DNA from 2 places in the Priestia sp. 10L35 genome. Region 1 is predicted to be linked to the other one. Evidence: a T-box and tRNA genes for the amino acid it is inferred to sense, from the RefSeq annotation. Region 1 holds a T-box; the other holds one or more tRNA genes.
The links. A T-box is a leader RNA that pairs with one kind of tRNA and senses whether it is charged. The one in region 1 lies ahead of serS (serine--tRNA ligase), so its partner is inferred to be a tRNA-Ser.
Positions count from the first base shown of each region.

Region 2: it has a tRNA-Ser gene. The T-box ahead of serS (serine--tRNA ligase) is inferred to sense a tRNA for this amino acid. The anticodon was not compared.

Region 1 is NZ_JBFTKA010000025.1:675-7,529, reverse strand. Features, by position in the region: gene serS (serine--tRNA ligase) at 14-1,291, opposite strand; T-box leader at 1,344-1,556, opposite strand; gene pdxT (pyridoxal 5'-phosphate synthase glutaminase subunit PdxT) at 1,614-2,201, opposite strand; gene pdxS (pyridoxal 5'-phosphate synthase lyase subunit PdxS) at 2,223-3,110, opposite strand; gene AC1DEF_RS28400 (serine hydrolase) at 3,301-4,656, opposite strand; gene guaB (IMP dehydrogenase) at 4,806-6,272, opposite strand; gene AC1DEF_RS28390 (YaaC family protein) at 6,389-6,855, shown strand, end outside.
Region 2 is NZ_JBFTKA010000001.1:374,278-386,283, forward strand. Features, by position in the region: gene AC1DEF_RS01900 (MFS transporter) at 1-758, shown strand, start outside; gene AC1DEF_RS01905 (DUF1189 domain-containing protein) at 906-1,697, opposite strand; gene AC1DEF_RS01910 (Na/Pi cotransporter family protein) at 1,918-3,573, shown strand; gene AC1DEF_RS01915 (DUF456 domain-containing protein) at 3,660-4,145, shown strand; tRNA gene AC1DEF_RS01920 (tRNA-Asn) at 4,208-4,282, shown strand; tRNA gene AC1DEF_RS01925 (tRNA-Met) at 4,284-4,357, shown strand; tRNA gene AC1DEF_RS01930 (tRNA-Asn) at 4,398-4,472, shown strand; tRNA gene AC1DEF_RS01935 (tRNA-Ile) at 4,476-4,552, shown strand; tRNA gene AC1DEF_RS01940 (tRNA-Ser) at 4,564-4,656, shown strand; gene sodA (superoxide dismutase SodA) at 4,854-5,462, shown strand; gene AC1DEF_RS01950 (MFS transporter) at 5,592-6,869, shown strand; gene AC1DEF_RS01955 (peptidoglycan D,D-transpeptidase FtsI family protein) at 7,031-9,208, shown strand; gene pstB (phosphate ABC transporter ATP-binding protein PstB) at 9,826-10,623, shown strand; gene phoU (phosphate signaling complex protein PhoU) at 10,646-11,305, shown strand; gene AC1DEF_RS01970 (DUF4912 domain-containing protein) at 11,499-11,993, shown strand; gene AC1DEF_RS01975 (glycosyltransferase) at 11,986-12,006, shown strand, end outside.

The DNA of each region.
Region 1 (6,855 bases):
ACACCTTCTACTTTTATTTAGAGATAAATTCTTTATTTCCCATATATGGACGCAGCACTTCTGGAATTTGAATTGATCCATCTTCCTGCTGGTAGTTTTCTAAAATTGCAGCTACCGTACGACCAATTGCTAAGCCAGAACCGTTTAGTGTATGAACATGTTCTGGTTTTGCTTTTGTATCACGGCGGAAGCGAATATTAGCACGGCGAGCTTGGAAGCTTTCAAAGTTTGAACAAGAAGAAATTTCACGATACGTTTCATAACTTGGAATCCAAACTTCAATATCATACTTTTTGGCTGCTGTGAAACCTAAGTCAGCTGTACACATGCTTAGAACTCGGTAAGGTAAACCTAATAGTTGAAGAACCTTTTCAGCATGGCCCGTTAATTTTTCTAATTCATCATAAGAATCTTCTGGCTTAACAAAGCGAACGAGTTCTACTTTATTAAACTGATGCTGACGAATAAGACCACGTGTATCTCTTCCTGCAGAGCCTGCTTCTGAGCGGAAGCAAGCACTATACGCTGTATAAGCAATTGGAAGCTGATCTCCGCTTAAAATTTCATCACGATGTAAATTTGTAACTGGTACTTCAGCTGTAGGAATTAAGAAATAATCTTCTTCTTTAATCTTGAATGCATCTTCTTCAAATTTAGGAAGCTGCCCTGTTCCTGTCATGCTTGTGCGATTCACCATATATGGAGGAAGGATTTCTTCATAACCATGTTCATCCATATGTAAATCCATCATAAAGTTAATAAGAGCGCGTTCTAATCTTGCACCTAACCCTTTATAAAATACAAAGCGGCTTCCTGTTACTTTCGAAGCTCTTTCAAAATCTAAAATATTTAAATCTGTTCCTAAATCCCAATGCGGTTTTGGTTCAAAATCAAATTGTTTAATTTCTCCCCATTTGCGAACTTCTACGTTATCATCTTCAGTTTCACCTACAGGCGTACTTTCATGTGGAACGTTAGGAATTGAAAGCAGCAATAGTTCTAATTCTTCTTCAACGCTGCGAAGCTCTTCATCCAATTGCTTTACGCGGTCTCCTACTTCACGCATTTCAACGATTAAATGATCAGCATCTTGTTTTTCACGCTTCAATTGTGCAATTTGCTGTGATACTTCATTTCGCTTGCTTTTTAACTCTTCTGTTTGAGCAATTAGCTCACGGCGTTTTGCATCTAACTCTTCAAAGCGACCTAAGTCCGTTAAGTCCTCACCACGAAACTTGAGCTTTTCTTTTACTTCATTAAAATTAGCACGTAAAAATTTTAAATCTAACATATTTAGTACCTCCTTTAGTATAAAAGGGCAAAATAAAAACTCTCATCCCCATGAAAGGGACGAGAGTTTACCCGCGTTGCCACCCTAATTGAAAGCTAAAATAAGCCTTCCTCTTAAACCAGATAACGGATGAACCGAAACTGCCTACTACTTTTTCGACAGCTTGCTCCAGGACGGATTCATAAGAATTGATTATCGATTCACACCAGCCATCGACTCTCTTGAAATCAAAAATCTTATTACTATTTCCTATCAACGCTTTATACCAATATCATTTTTATTAATCATAATGTACTACAAGTCTTTACAAGATGCAATTCATTTATACAGGTTTTTTTGAAGCTTCTTCAACCATTGCTACAAAATACTGCGCCATGCGAGCATCATCTGTCAATTCTGGATGAAACGAACATCCCAAGAATTGACCTTGTCTTGCCGCAACAATTCGGTCGTTATGCATTGCTAAGACTTCAACGTTTTCTCCTACTTCTACAATATGCGGAGCACGTATAAATACGCCTATAAAATCTTCACCGATATCTTTAATATTTAGGGCAGCTTCAAAGCTATCCCGTTGACGCCCAAACGAGTTTCGAGCTACCGTAATATCCATAAAACCTAAATGGGGCTCTTCACGGTCAACGACTTGTCCTGCAAGTAAAATTAAACCGGCACACGTACCAAATACCGGTTTACCTGCTTGTGCAAACTGGCGAAGAGGTTCCATAAAGTCATATTTGTCGATCAGACGACGCATCGCTGTGCTTTCGCCGCCCGGTAGAATTAAACCATCTATTTCGTTTAGCTGTTCAACTTTTTTTATGATAATGGCTTCAGCGCCTGCTGCTTCTAATGCTTGTGCATGCTCGCGAAAGGCACCTTGTAATCCTAAAACGCCTACTTTTACCATTTTGTCAAAACTCCCTTTAAATTACCATCCACGCTCTTGCATGCGGTTTTCTGGTAATAATGATGAAATTTCAATCCCTTTCATTGCACTTCCTAACCCTTTTGATAAGTTTGCAATAAGCTCATAGTCTTGATAATGTGTTGTTGCTTCCACGATTGCTCGCGCAAACTTTTCAGGGTTGTCTGATTTGAAGATTCCTGATCCAACGAACACGCCGTCTGCTCCAAGCTGCATCATTAACGCTGCATCTGCTGGTGTTGCTACACCGCCTGCTGCAAAGTTTACAACCGGTAAACGACCTTCACGTTTAATTTGCAGTAATAACTCATAAGGTGCGCCTAATAATTTAGCTTCTGTCATTAACTCATCTTCGTCCATACCCACAACTTTACGTACTTGAGCGTTTACTTGACGCATATGGCGTACTGCTTCCACGATGTTTCCTGTCCCTGGTTCGCCCTTTGTACGAAGCATTGCAGCTCCTTCAGCAATACGACGAGATGCTTCGCCAAGATCACGGCAACCGCACACAAATGGAACCGTAAATGTATTTTTATTTAAATGAAACTCCTCATCAGCTGGAGTCAACACTTCACTTTCATCGATGTAGTCTACACCCATCGCTTCTAGCACGCGTGCTTCAACAATATGGCCAATACGAGCTTTTGCCATAACTGGAATGGACACAGCATTCATCACTTCTTCAACAATTGTTGGGTCTGCCATACGAGACACGCCGCCTGCTGCACGGATATCAGCTGGAACACGCTCTAATGCCATAACGGCAACAGCACCTGCTGCTTCTGCAATTTTTGCTTGCTCTGCATTGATCACGTCCATGATAACGCCGCCTTTTTGCATTTCCGCCATTCCTCGTTTTACACGATCAGTACCTGTAATGTTATTCATGTTTGTCTTCCTCCTGTATCAAGTGTTTCACAATAATTTTTAGTGTATATACAAAATTCAAAACTTAGTGTCTATTTTACCGCATTTTTCGGAAAATTCCTATCTAATTTATAGATTATATACAAACAAATCTAAAAATAAAAAGAAGAGATACTCTCTTGTAGTATCTCTTCTTTCTCTTGAGTTATCATTAAAACCAGTTATTCACTGTATTTGCAGCATTCATCCAAATATCGCTGAAGAAGTTGCCAATACTGCGGATAGCGAGAGAGAACCATCCAGCTTTTTCAACAGATTCGTTTGTCACAACCGGCGTCATGCTATCTGTAGTTTGACCTCCTACATAGCCTAAATCTTTAAGATTGCTGTTTGTTGCACTGACATAAGCAACTGTTTCTCCTTTTTTAATAGGAGCAACAACTTTTTGATCGTTCATAACTTTATCGTTTAACTTAAAGTTGATTTTAGTATGATCTTTTTGACCTTTTTCGGTAATAATCTTTACCGAATTCTTTGGAGAAACGGAAGCTTCTTTTGACTTTCCTTTAGCAACATTAATTGTTTCATGCCCTTTAATCTCGCCGTTAGCAGGCACTACTTCTTTTAACTGAAAATGACTAAAAGCATAATCCAATATCTTTTTTGTTTGGGAAAAACGAGCAGCTTCCGTAGACTTGCCGTTTTCCTTAGCATTCATTACAACTGTTATGTATCTTACCCCGTTACGCTCTGCAGTCCCAGTGAAACATTGACCTGCAAAATCTGTATGGCCAGTTTTTAAACCGTCTACGCCGCTGTAGGCAGCTGAAAAACCTGGGAGCATCTTGTTCCAATTGTTCATTTTTGTTTCCCCTTGTTGCCCTTGTCTAAACATCTTAGAAGGAGTTTTAGCTACTTCCAAAGATTCTGGATAATCATGAATTAAGTGATAAGCAAGGGTAGCAACTGCCCGAGCCGATAGAAGGTTCTCATCTTCTTCCTTCGTTCCTTTTGGATACATTCCTTTTAACAGAGAATTAGAAAGACCTGTGGAATTGACAAATTTTGATTCACCCATATTTAATCTTTTTGCCGTTTCGTTCATTAACTTAATAAAGTTTTCTTCAGAACCACTGACAGCTTCAGCTAAAGCAATTGCAGCTCCATTAGCTGAGTAAATAGCCATGGCATCATATAATTCTTTCACCGTGTATTTTTGGTTTTCAATTAACGGTACATTCGATAATCCATAATCTTGAGAAATTTTAGCTGCATATTTACTAACTGGCACACGTTGATCCCAAGATAATTTCTTATCTTTTATGGATTCTAATACTAGGTATTCTGTCATCATTTTTGTCATGCTTGCAATACCTAATAAAGCATCCGTATTTTTCCCGTATAATACTTTCCCCGTACTTGCCTCTACTAAGATCGCTGCATCTGCTTCAACGCCAATATCATCTGTTTTAGGAGCAGCTGATGCTTGTGTAGAGACAAAAAATACGCTGGCCATTAACATAACAGCAATGACACAAATTAATTGTTTCTGTACTGCGTTTCTCACTCTATACCCTCCAAACGTAAACTCACATAAATGTAATTTTATCATACTAAAATTTAAAAAAATAGATAAAGAAGTACTGTTACATTCATGATCCATGACATAAAAAACACGTTTCCTAATAGGGAAACGTGTTTTTTTAACATTCATGATTATCTCATAGAATAGTTAGGAGATTCTTTTGTGATTTGTACATCATGTGGGTGGCTTTCTCTTAAACCTGCTCCAGTCATACGAATGAATTGTGCCTGTTCACGTAACGCTTCTAAGTTAGCTGAACCACAGTAACCCATTCCTGCGCGTAAACCGCCAATCATTTGATATAAAGTATCTGCTACAGGTCCTTTGTAAGGCAAACGTCCTTCGATACCTTCTGGAACTAATTTTTTATTATCTTCTTGGAAGTATCGATCTTTACTTCCTTTTTCCATAGCTCCTACAGAGCCCATTCCACGGTACACTTTAAAGCGTCTACCTTGGTAGATTTCTGTTTCTCCAGGACTTTCTGTCGTTCCTGCTAGAAGGCTTCCTAGCATTACTGTATGTCCACCAGCTGCAAGTGCTTTTACAATATCTCCAGAGTATTTAATACCGCCATCTGCGATAATAGCTACACCGTGCTTACGAGCTTCAGTTGCACAATCATATACTGCTGTAATTTGTGGAACGCCTACACCAGCTACAACACGAGTTGTACAAATTGAACCAGGTCCAATTCCTACTTTTACTACGTTTGCTCCTGCTTCAATTAATGCTTTTGTACCTTCAGCAGTTGCTACGTTACCAGCAATAATATTTAACTCTGGATATGCCTCGCGAATGCTGCTTACCGTATCTAAAACGCCTTGTGAATGTCCATGCGCTGTATCAATAACGATAACATCAACGCCAGCTTGTACTAATTTTTCGATACGAACGTTTGAATCAGCTGTTACGCCAACAGCTGCTCCAACTAATAATCGACCTTGTTGATCTTTAGCTGCATTTGGAAACTCAATTACTTTTTCAATGTCTTTAATTGTGATAAGGCCTTTTAATACGCCATTGTCATCTACAAGAGGTAACTTTTCAATTTTGTATTGCTGTAGAATTTTCTCTGCTTCTTCTAAAGTCGTTCCTACTGGAGCAGTAACCAATTCTTCTTTTGTCATTACATCAGCAATTTGCATTGAATAATCTTGGATAAAACGCAAGTCGCGGTTTGTAAGGATTCCAACTAGTTTTTGTTCTTCTTCGTTGTTGACAATCGGCACACCTGAGATACGATATTTGCCCATTAAATGTTCAGCGGCAAATACTTGGTTTTCAGGAGTTAAAAAGAAAGGATCCGTGATAACACCACTTTCAGAACGTTTTACTTTATCAACTTGTTCTGCTTGCTGTTCAATCGACATGTTTTTGTGAATGATACCTAAACCACCTTGTCTAGCCATCGCAATAGCCATTTCAGCTTCTGTAACTGTATCCATTCCTGCACTGATGAACGGCACCTTTAATTTTAATGTTTTTGTTAGTTCAACACTCATATCAACGTCTTTAGGCAGTACCTCAGATTTTGCTGGCACCAGTAAAACGTCATCAAATGTTAAGCCTTCTTTAGAAAATTTGCTTTCCCACATTATAGAATCCTCCTTTAAACGACAGAATATTATTAGTAGATTAACAAGCAGATATGTACCTGTCAATAACTTCACTAGATATCAGATAATTCTAATAAAAAGAAAAGGTGATTTAGTTGCATAAATTTAATGATGTTTGGACGTCCTACAATTTATTTTTCTCCGTTCCTTTTGTACAAGACTTTTTAAAAAAGCGCTATCAAAAATTGAATTATAGCGATGCAGAGCAACATAGCTTTAAAAACAGTTACCCATTTATTTATTATTTGGAACACAGTAAAAATTATTATCAAGTTGCGGCACAATCTCCTGTATCAGTTCAACCAGTTTTATTATTTTATGGAATGTCACAGCTGTTAAAAGCCTGTTTGTTAACGCAAAACCCAGTATATCCAGAAAATACAGCGGTGTTAGCACATGGAGTATCAACACGAAAAAGAAAAAAACAAAGTTATGATTTTCTAGATGATGAAGTTAAGATCCAAAAAAGCGGTTTGTTTTCACAAGTAGGAGAAGAATTGTTTCATGTGAAACAACTAGAAGGTAGTAAATACACAATGAATTATCTGTTGTCGTGCGTACC
Region 2 (12,006 bases), on a different contig from region 1:
TAATTGGAGCATCGGCAGCACTCGTCGTATGGTATGCCGCGTTTTTTGTCTATCCTTTAGCTGCAGGTGCTGCTTTAGTAGGTATAGTGATGTATGTGAGAGAAGGGAAAACAGGTTCGGATTCAGTATCTGTTCAAGAATATTTAAAGAGAGCCATTGGGATTGTCTATGATAAAAGAAAATCGCTTTTTCCTTTATTCTTTGTCGGGGGATTGGGGTTGTTTTTATTATTTGGCATTTTATATTATTTATCTTTTCTAATAGAGGAAACGTATCATATAGACGGTTTTTTTAAAGGAACCGCTTTTTTATTTCCTCTTGGTGCGATGACGCTCGTTTCTTATTGGACCGGTCAACGCATCAAAACAGATGTAGAGCTCATGAAAAAATTAATGATAGTAGGGATAATTTTTTTATTGCTGATGTTTGGAGTATTAACGATTATTTATACGCTTCCTGTGCTGATGTTTTGTTTGACAGTCGCCTTTGGCGGCTTAGGATTTGTTCTTCCGTGTATTAATATGATGATTACTTCAGCGGCTTCAGACGAAGAAAGAGGGTTTATTGTATCCATTTATGGAACGGTGAGATTTTTAGGAGTAGCGTTGGGACCTGTTGTTTTTGAAGTGTGGATGCATACTGAAAGGCTGATGTTTGTTTACAGCTTTATTCTGCTCACAGCAGGAGGTTTGTGGGTTTTGTATCAGTTGAAAATTCTTTCTTCTGCAATGGGAAGAAGAAAAGTTGTACCGAAATAAAGAGGCTGAGACTTAACTAAATCACTCCAATCACCAGCTAGAAGCAGCCGCATACATGAAACCTGCGTTCACCATATCAATAAAAAAATCCAAAAGAGGTGGATTCTCTATCAAGAATCTAGATTCCTCGTTTGGATTCTCCTTCAACTAAAATACGTTTGTCCCAGCACCTTTATTAGGTTTTACCTTTTTTCTTATAGGAACCCTTGTGACGAGCAACAAGTAAATGAAGAATGTTCCTATCCAGTAAAGAGAGCTATGTAATGCTAGAGACAAAGAAAAAGCTTCAAAAAGCGTATAAAGCAGCGTGAAGGCTACCGTACTATAAGCACTCAGTGCCCATAGCTGCTTGAAAGGAAGCTGCTTTTTAGCAATGAGTCCAATCAGCTTTCCAAGATAAGCAAGGCAGGTAATAGAAAGGAAGTTTAGTCCAGATGTTAATACGTACAGTAAAAGCATAGCGATAGGGACAAGTATGTATAAAGAAAATTTTTGTTCGTGCAGCAAGTTTAACAGTTCATTTTTATCTTTATGGTGCCAGTTTAGCAACTCATATGAATACGTTTGTGTTTGTGAATTAGTCGTGATGTAAATTCCATCCTTTAAAAAACCAATGGCATGAGCAGGGGAATGAAATCGTTCAATAGACTGTGAGGGGTTTAAGATAAAAGCGGTACCGTTTACTTTTTTTGTGAAAGGTTGACTTGACGTAAGCTGTGAGTTTGAAATAGAAAAAGAAGAAACAGATTTCGGAAGATCTGTAGTAGCGATATGATAGCCGTTTACAATCGTCAAAGTCATAAAGAAAAATGTAGGCAGCAAAGAAATAAATGTTAAAAACAGCACAAAGCCAATTGTTTTATTCGTATGCTCAAAGCGAAGCGACCTTATTTTTTTGAAGGAAGTAAAACTCCATGCCATCTTTTTCAGCATGCTCATTGTAAAGCCTCCTTATATTAAAAATTCTAACTATCTCTTATTTTATAGCGAGAATTCAAGGTTTACAATAGGTTCTAGAAATCGTTTCCAATTACAATGTAAATATACTGTTAAGTTATTGTAAACATTAAGGGAAAGCCGTTTACAGTACTTTCAAACTTCATTAATAATAGTAGGGACTTATTTATGTCGTTAGAAAAAAATCAAGGAGCTGAGATATTTGGAACTAGATGTTCAAAAAATGATTTTTGAATTTATCGGCGGACTGGGAATCTTTTTATTTGGAATTAAGTTCATGGGAGATGGATTGCAAAAGTCAGCAGGAGATAAATTACGTGATATTTTAGACAGATTTACTACTAATCCGTTTATGGGAGTTCTAGCAGGTATCCTAGTTACTGTTCTTATTCAGAGCAGCTCAGGAACTACTGTTATTACGGTAGGCTTAGTAAGTGCTGGTTTTATGACTTTGCGCCAAGCTATAGGCGTTATTATGGGAGCAAATATCGGTACGACAGTTACAGCTTTTATAATCGGAATTGACATTTCGAGCTACGCTCTTCCTATTCTCGCAGTGGGAGCTATTTTACTCTTTTTCTTTAAAAGTAAGGCAGTTCAAAACTTTGGCCAGATCGCTTTTGGTTTTGGCATGCTCTTCTTTGGTTTAGAGCTTATGGGAAGTGGAATGAAGCCGCTTAGGTCCCTTCAACAATTTCAAGATTTAACTGTAAGCATGAGCGATAATCCTATTTTAGGAGTCGTAATTGGCACTTTATTTACGGTAATTGTTCAAAGTTCTAGCGCTACTATTGGCATTCTACAAGAACTTTTTGGACAGGGCGCTATTGATATACAGGCAGCGCTGCCTGTACTGTTTGGAGATAATATTGGCACAACTATTACTGCCATTTTAGCTTCAATCGGGGCAAGTGTAGCTGCAAGAAGGGCTGCTTTAACGCATGTCATGTTTAACTTAATTGGTACAACAATCTTTTTGATTATCTTGCCTCTATTTACTCGTTTTGTGGAATATTTGAAAGTAGCAATGGATTTGAATCCTGAAATGACGATTGCGTTTGCTCATGGTATTTTTAACACAACCAATACAATTATCCAGTTCCCGTTGATCGGTCTGCTTGCTTTAATTGTGACAAAACTAATTCCTGGAGAAGATGCTGTTATAGACTTTAAGCCTAAGCATCTTGATCCGATTTTTATTGAGCAGTCCTCTTCAATTGCTCTTGGTCAGGCAAAGGCAGAGCTGATTCGTATGGGAGAGTTTGCGACGCTTGGGTTGGAAGAGGCAAACGGCTATTTAAAAACACGTCAGCCTCAACATGCTGATGCTACTATGCAAATTGAAAATGCGATTAATAATCTGGATAAAAAAATTACTGATTATTTAGTGCTGTTATCCCGCTCTTCAATGTCAGAAGCAGAAAGTGAGGAACATTCGGTTCTTCTAGATACAGCACGAGATATTGAGCGTATTGGCGATCATTTTGAGAACATTATTGAGCTTGTTGATTATCAAATTACGAACAAAGTAAAGATGACCAAAGAAGCTAATAACGATTTAGCTGATATGTTCGAATTGACTATTCTAACAGTTAAAGAAGCTGTCTCTTCTTTAGAAAAAGTGGATAGAGAAAAAGCAGTACAAGTCATTCAAAAAGAAGAACAGATTGATGCGATGGAGCGTCTACTTCGTAAGAAGCACATTTTACGTCTAAATGAAAACATTTGTACAGGATCTGCTGCTATTGTTTTTGTGGATATTATTAGCAACTTAGAACGGGTCGGGGATCATGCGGTTAATATTGCGGAAGCGGTACTGGGCGATCGTTATGCAAAGACCTATTCACAGGTAAAATAAAGAAAGACCTTGCTTAAGCAAGGTCTTTCTTTATAGGTGTAGTTATTGTATGATAAATAGTAATACTAAAAAGGATAGGTGCGAACGTGGCTATTTTATGTTGGGCATTAATTATCGTTAGCTTTGTTGTATCGTTTGTTGGGTTGGTTTATCCCATCATCCCAAGCGTGCTATTTGTAGCTCTAGGATTTGTTATATACGGTTTATTTTATGATTTCAGCTCCTATAGCTGGTTATTTTGGGTGATACAAGGATTGTTAGTTGTGGCACTTTTTTTAGCAGACTATATAGCTAATATTATTGGTGTGAAAAAATTCGGAGGCACTAGAGCAGGTGTTTGGGGAAGTACAGTTGGGCTGCTTGTAGGTCCGTTTGTCATTCCGGGATTTGGAATTATTTTAGGGCCGTTTATCGGAGCGATTGTAGGAGAACTGCTTGTTCATCGGACCACAATTAGCAACGCAGTAAAAATTGGAGTAGGTTCGGTTATTGGCTTTTTTAGTGGCGCTATTTCAAAAGGATTTATTCAACTGCTGATGATTGCCTATTTTTTATACGCTGTTTTAAAATAATATATTGACTTTAGGCTAGAAACATGTTAAATTTTTAATGTCGCTAGTAAATGTTATATTGTTCCACAGTAGCTCAGTGGTAGAGCTATCGGCTGTTAACCGATCGGTCGTAGGTTCGAGTCCTACCTGTGGAGCCATGGCGGTGTAGCTCAGCTGGCTAGAGCGTACGGTTCATACCCGTGAGGTCGGGGGTTCGATCCCCTCCGCCGCTATTTTCCAATTTACGTTTGTGGCATACATAATTCATATTGTTCCACAGTAGCTCAGTGGTAGAGCTATCGGCTGTTAACCGATCGGTCGTAGGTTCGAGTCCTACCTGTGGAGCCATGTGGACCCTTAGCTCAGCTGGTTAGAGCAGACGGCTCATAACCGTCCGGTCGCAGGTTCGAGTCCTGCAGGGTCCACCATTTATAGGGTTGGAGGAATACCCAAGTCCGGCTGAAGGGATCGGTCTTGAAAACCGACAGGGGTGTTAAAGCCCGCGGGGGTTCGAATCCCTCTTCCTCCGCCATACTATTGTCTATTCAAAGCTTCTTTTGAGAAAAAGAAGCTTTTTTTATGTTTAAAAGAATAGCGAATGGGAATTAGGTAAATATAAATCATGGATTAGGAACTTTTTATTTGAAACAGTAGGGTAAATTTGCTAATCTAAACGTATATGGTGCTTTTGCGCCAAAATGCTTACATATTTTGAAGGAGGAATTATTCATGGCTTACAAATTACCAGAACTACCTTATGCATACGATGCACTGGAACCACATATCGACAAAGAAACAATGAATATTCACCACACAAAACATCACAACACATATGTTACAAATCTAAACGCTGCTGTTGAAGGCAAAGCGGATTTAGAAAGCAAAAGTATTGAAGAGTTAATTTCAAACTTAGATGCTGTTCCTGAAGATATCCGTACAGCAGTACGCAATAACGGTGGCGGTCATGCGAACCACTCATTATTTTGGACAATCCTTTGCCCTAACGGTGGCGGTGCTCCAACTGGTGAATTAGCAGACGCTATCGCTAGCAAATTCGGCAGCTTTGATCAATTCAAAGAAGAATTTGCAAATGCAGCTAAAACTCGCTTCGGTTCTGGCTGGGCTTGGTTAGTTGTAAACAACGGCGAATTAGAAGTAACAAGCACACCAAACCAAGATAGCCCATTAATGGAAGGCAAAACGCCAATTCTTGGTCTAGACGTTTGGGAGCACGCTTACTACTTAAATTACCAAAACCGCCGTCCAGATTACATTTCAGCATTCTTTAATGTTGTAAAATGGGACGAAGTTGCTAAGCGTTACGACGCTGCAAAATAAGCTAAAGACGTATTTAAGAGCCAGTAAAGTAATTATTACCTTTACTGGCTTTTTTGTTTTCCAATTCTTTTACATATCTCCTTTTCTTTTTCACACACTAGGTGTAGAAGAGAAAAGGAGTTTTTTGATATGCCTTTATTAAAAAAAGTAGTTGGAGATGTAGAAGTTAGTAAAGATTTACTTTTGCTTTTAATTATAGGCGGTCTTTATGCCTTGGCTATTTCAATTTCCAATTCGTTTGTTAACATTTATCTGTGGAAACAATCAGGCGAATTTTCGGATCTCGCTATTTATAATTTAGCGGTAGTGGTGCTTCAGCCGCTTACGTTTATTTTAGCAGGTAAATGGGCCAAACGAATTGACCGGGTTGTGGTTTTAAGGTTAGGTGTATCTTTTTTAGCTGTTTTTTATATCGCTGTATTAGTCAGTGGAGCTAACGCAGCCGAGTATTTAGTATTGCTTGGTGGACTGCTGGGTATAGGATACGGCTTTTATTGGCTAGCTTTTAATGTGCTAACTTTTGAAATTACAGAACCTGATACAAGAGACTTTTTTAACGGATTTTTAGGGATCTTAAACTCTTTTGCAGGGATGATTGGTCCTTTAGGAGCGGGCTTTGTTATTTCCGCTTTGTATGAATCACTTGGGTATAAAATTGTGTTTGGTGTATCGCTGCTATTGTTTATCGGTGCCGTTGTACTTAGTTTTTTTATTACAAGACGCGCAGCGGAAGGAGTATACAAATTTAAAGAAGTATGGGCTGAACGAAAAGTCAATAAAGACTGGAATCGAATATTGCAGGCTCATTTCTTTCAAGGGTTGCGTGAAGGTACGTTCATTTTTGTTGTATCCGTCATGGTATTTATTACGACGGGAAGTGAATTAGCTTTAGGAACATATGGACTGGTGAATTCAGCGGTTGCATTTGTAGGATACTATGTTGCCTCAAGGTTTATTAAGCAAAAAAATCGCCTTCGGTTTATCTTCACAGGGGGCCTCCTTCTCTATGGAGCAGTCTTTTTGCTTATCTTTAACTTATCGTATCCAAAGTTAATTATATATGCTGTTTGTATTGCCGTTGCCTATCCTATTTTATTGGTTCCATTCATTTCTCTAACGTACGATGTGATTGGACGAGCAAAAGACGTTGTTTCAAAAAGAATTGAATACATTGTTGTCAGAGAAGTATTTCTGAATATCGGGCGCGTCGTTTCCATATCTTTATTTTTAATAGCTGTACTGTTTTTTGATGAAGCAAAAAGTATTCCCATTTTATTAGCTATTGTTGGAGCAGGGCATACGATCATTTATTTTTGTGTGAGACATATCTCACAGCCTCTGCACAAAAAAGAAACGACTGTTACTCCTCCGGTATTAAATGAAGGAGACGGAGAGTCTCCAGCTTAGAGTGTTGTCAGCTCCTTCATTTGCACTATGGAAAATGCTTCGCTTTTCTTTTAAAATAAATACGTTGTGTAAATAGGCACCTGCCAGGTGTCTATTTATTTGCTAAATGGCTGATTTTATGGTGTTATGGTATATATGTTTTATAAAGTGTAGGTGTTGGTATGAAAAAGAAAAAAAGAAGAAAAAGTCACGTGCCTTTTCGTGTGAACTTACTTTTCTTGACCGTATTTGCCCTATTTTCCGTATTAATTTTGCGGTTGGGACTTGTTCAAATTGTATACGGTGAGAATTACGAACGAGAAGTGGAAAAAACACAGGACGTTACGGTCAGTACGCCTGTTCCTCGAGGGAAAATGTATGATCGTTATAACCGCGTAATTGTAGATAATACCTCTTTAAATACGATTACATATACTCGTTTTCAAGGAAATACAGCTGAAGAAAGGCTGCGTATCGCTAAAAAGTTAGCCACTATGATCGATGTTCCTTACACCACAAATGTGATTGATATTCCGGAAAATAAAAAGAATAAAGACGCTAAAAATGTGGTAAAAATTACAGAACGCGATATGAAGGATTATTGGATTATGCTTCACCCTAAAGAAGCGGAACAGAAAATTACGCAAGCTGATCGCAAAAAAGTTCAAGATGGTGAAATGACTGATGACGAACTGTATCAACGTCAGTTAGACCGCATCTCTAAAAAAGATTTAGAAAGTCTAAAGAGTGATTTAGAAGTTCTCGCTATTAAGCGCCAAATGGAGGCAGGTTACTCTAACACCCCGCAAATTGTTAAGAGCGGTGTGACAAATGAAGAGTATGCCGTTGTAAGTGAGCACTTAGATGAACTTCCAGGTGTTGATACAACAACGTATTGGGATCGCTCATACCCAGAAAACAGTACTCTTCGTACCTTGCTTGGAAATGTATCATCTGCCAACGAAGGACTGCCTAAAGATAAAGTACAGTATTACTTGTCAAGAGGCTATAGCCGAAATGACCAAGTTGGGACGAGCTATTTAGAGAAGCAATACGAAGCCCAGCTCAGCGGTCAAAAAGAAAAAGTCCAATATGTAACAGATAAAAAAGGAAATCTCCTTGATACAATTCAAGTGTCTAAAGGTGAACGCGGCAGTGATTTGGTTTTAACTATTGATATGGAGCTTCAAAAAGCGGTAGAAAAACAAATTACGGACCAGCTTTTAGCCAAAAAGCAAATGAAAGGAACGCAATTTTTAGACCGTGCTTTTGTTATTATGATGGATCCTCACACAGGAGAAATTTTAACAATGGCAGGTAAAAAATACACCATTGATAAGAAGACTGGAGCGCCTAAAATAGAAGATTTTGCATTGGGGAATATTTCAACATCTTATACAATGGGCTCTGTTGTAAAAGGAGCAACGGTTTTAGCCGGCTTAGATTCAGGAGCTATTAAGCCAAACACAGTGTTCGTTGATGAACCGTTAAAAATTAAAGGAACACCGGTTAAAAAATCAGCTGAGGCTGAAGGGTTAGGACCCTTAACGTATTCATCTGCGTTAAAATATTCATCCAACGTATTTATGTTTAAAACGGTAATGGCTATGGCTGGGTTACAGTATCATAAAAACATGACTTTACCGATTAAACCTGATACATTCAGCGAACTGCGTTCTTACTACAGTCAGTTCGGCTTAGGCGTATCAACAGGTATAGACCTTGATAACGAATCAACAGGTGTCCAAGGTGGAAGCGATGTTCCAGGAACGGCGCTTGATTTAGGCATTGGTCAGTATGATACGTACACGCCGCTGCAGCTTGTTCAATATACTTCTGCAATAGCTAATGGAGGGTATCGCATTAAGCCGCAGCTAGTAAAAGAAATCCGAAAACCAACGATTAAAACCGATGAAATTGGCGGTACGCAGCATTCATTTGAGCCTGATGTGTTAAATCGTATCACGATGAAAGAAGAATACATTAAAGATGTTCAAAGTGGCTTTAAGCGCGTTACGCAAGAACAAGGCGGTACAGGGTATGCAGCTTTCCATACAGCGAACTATAATCCTGCTGGTAAATCAGGAACGGCACAAGCCTATGAGAAAAACCCTAGCGGAGGGGACCCTATTAAAGTTAATAATTCAAACTTTGTGGCCTTTGCTCCGGCAAATAATCCTGAAATTGCAGTAGCTGTGGTGGTACCATCGGCATTTGTGCCAAGTGCACCAAATACCATTACAAAAGAGCTTGCTCGTTCTGCGCTCGATACGTATTTTGATTTAAAGAAAAAAGGTGAACAAGAAGTAAAAGATCAAGAAGAGAACCAACAGGCTGTCATTGCAAACGACGCCAATTAAAGAGGCTGGGACAAAAGCATATTAGTTGAAGTAAGATCCGAACAAAGTTGATTAAGAATCAACTTTGTTCGGATTTTTTATTTATAGGATGAAAATAGATTTCGTGTATGTAGGTGCTTTTAGCGGTTGATTGGAGGGCAAGGTGAAGACTTCTGCAGGAAAAGCGAAGCGATGAGGAGACTCACCGGCCGCCCGTGAAACGAAAATCAACAGCGGTATCGGAAGTAATTCATACTGGCTTATTAATCCAATCCACCCATCTTTAGATTGAATTAATTTAGTTATGTCTCTACCTCTTCTTTTTTGTTAGAAATCTTTACATATATGGTTTTTTATTGAATTTAAGGGTCGTAAGAACTAGTTTTTTACCTAAAAAACACGCAGATAGACCTTCGTTTACAAAAGCTTTACATTGAGTTAAAACACAATTAATAGTCGGCTATTATTCTGTAAGTGTAAGGGTTAATAGAAATGATCAAAATAAGGGGAAGCGTTTCGGCTTCTCGTATTTATTTACACTGATAGTAAACAATAGATATTAAATAGACATAGAGAGACTTTTATTGTGCTCAAAACGGTTAAAGACGATGAAGGAGGATTATCCAATGGCAATAACAATGGAATTGACTAACAAAGAAAAAGTAGATACTCCGCAAACAAAAGAAATTGTATATAAAACAAAAGGTTTGAATTTATGGTATGGCAACACACATGCCTTAAAAAATATTGATTTAGACATTCATGCTAACGAAGTTACCGCGATTATCGGTCCATCAGGCTGTGGAAAATCAACATATATTAAAACGTTAAATCGTATGGTAGAAATGACTCCAATTGTCCGTACATCAGGTGAGATTGAGTATAGAGGGAAAAATATTTTTGATAAATCGTACCACGTGGAAGAGCTGCGCACGCAAGTAGGAATGGTTTTCCAAAAGCCAAATCCGTTCCCGAAATCTATTTATGATAATATTGCGTACGGTCCAAGAATTCATGGTGTTCGCAACAAGAAAAAACTAGATGAAATTGTTGAAAAAAGTTTACGAGGAGCAGCTATTTGGGACGAAGTTAAAGATCGTTTGAATCAAAATGCAAATGGGTTGTCAGGTGGACAACAGCAGCGTATCTGTATTGCGCGATGCTTGGCAATTGAACCTGACGTTATTTTAATGGATGAGCCTACTTCTGCGCTTGATCCAATTTCAACATTAAAAGTAGAAGAGTTAGTACAAGAATTAAAGAAAGACTTCAGCATTATTATTGTTACCCATAATATGCAGCAAGCGGCACGTATTTCAGATAAAACAGCATTTTTCTTAAATGGAGAAGTGGTAGAGTACGCAGAAACAGATAAAATCTTCTCAATGCCATCTGATAAACGCACAGAAGATTATATTACAGGTCGTTTTGGTTAAGACATACAAGGAGATGGGATGAGTGGTTGTACGCGAAAAGTTTCATGGTGATTTAAAGATATTACGTGAAAAATTATTAGAAATAGGGCGCTTAACGCATGAGGCGCTATCAAAATCAATTGAAGCGCTGCAAACAAGCAACGTTGAGCTGGCGCTAGAAATTATCGACGGCGATTCATACGTGGATGACTTAGAAGAAGAAATTAATGACCTAGCTATCTTACTGATCGCAAAGCAGCAGCCGGTGGCTATCGATTTAAGACGTATCATTGTGGCAATTAAAATTGCTTCGGATGTTGAGCGTATGGCAGATTTTGCGGTTAACGTAGCAAAATCAGCTATACGAATTGGAAACGAAGAATTAATTAAGCCGTTAGAACACGTAAAGAAAATGCACGATATTTCGATTGAAATGTTGAGCCTTTCGTTAAAAGCTTATCACGAGGAAGATCTTGTGCTGGCTAAAAAAGTAGCGGAAATGGACGATCAAGTGGATGAGCTCTACGGAATAACAATCAAAGAACTTTTAAGTCTTGCTAAAGAAAAGCAGGAGGCTATGAACCAAATTACGCAGCTTTTATTTGTAGCCCGCTATTTAGAGCGTATGGCTGATCATACCACTAACGTAGCAGAAAGCGTATTTTACCTTGTAAAAGGCAAACGCTACGACTTAAACGAATAGTAGAAAAACCTCTTCTAATAAGCGAAGAGGTTTTTTTGTTAGTAAATTATAATTACTATGTTAACCTGAATTTTTAACACAAATCGACAAATTGCGTTTATTGTGGCAACTTTTTCTGAATGGTAAGATGTTAATAAGTTTATACGGCATTTATATGTAGAAAAAACATTCTAAGAAACGAAGTGATAAAACAGTGGCTGCTAATCTTATTCAAAACTTAAATGTGTGTATAGCTACTCAGCTTGACTCATCTCGTATTTATGTTCACTGGTCGTTTTCTGAGCATATTCGAGAGATGGTAGAAAGTATGTTTTCGACACGGTGGGAAGAATTGAATCTAGCTATGTGTACGTATGATATAACAGGTCTTCATTTTAACGGCCATGAATCAAACCGCTATTATATGAAGGGTCTTACTCCTAAGCAAGACTTCATGTTTATGAACAGCTTGGAAAGTGAGCGCACGTATGTAATAGATATTGGTATTCAAGATAAAGAAGGAAGTTTTTTTTCCCTTCTTCGTTCGAATCCAGTTTATTTGATGAAAGAAAAATATGAACAAGTGAATGTAACTTCGTTAGGCTGGATGTACGAACCTGTAAAAGTTCACCAGGGTGTTCAAAATGAATTTAGCACATATTCCTTATATTCAAATGACTTGGAGCAGGTGAAGAAGCAATATGAATAGTGATGACTGTATT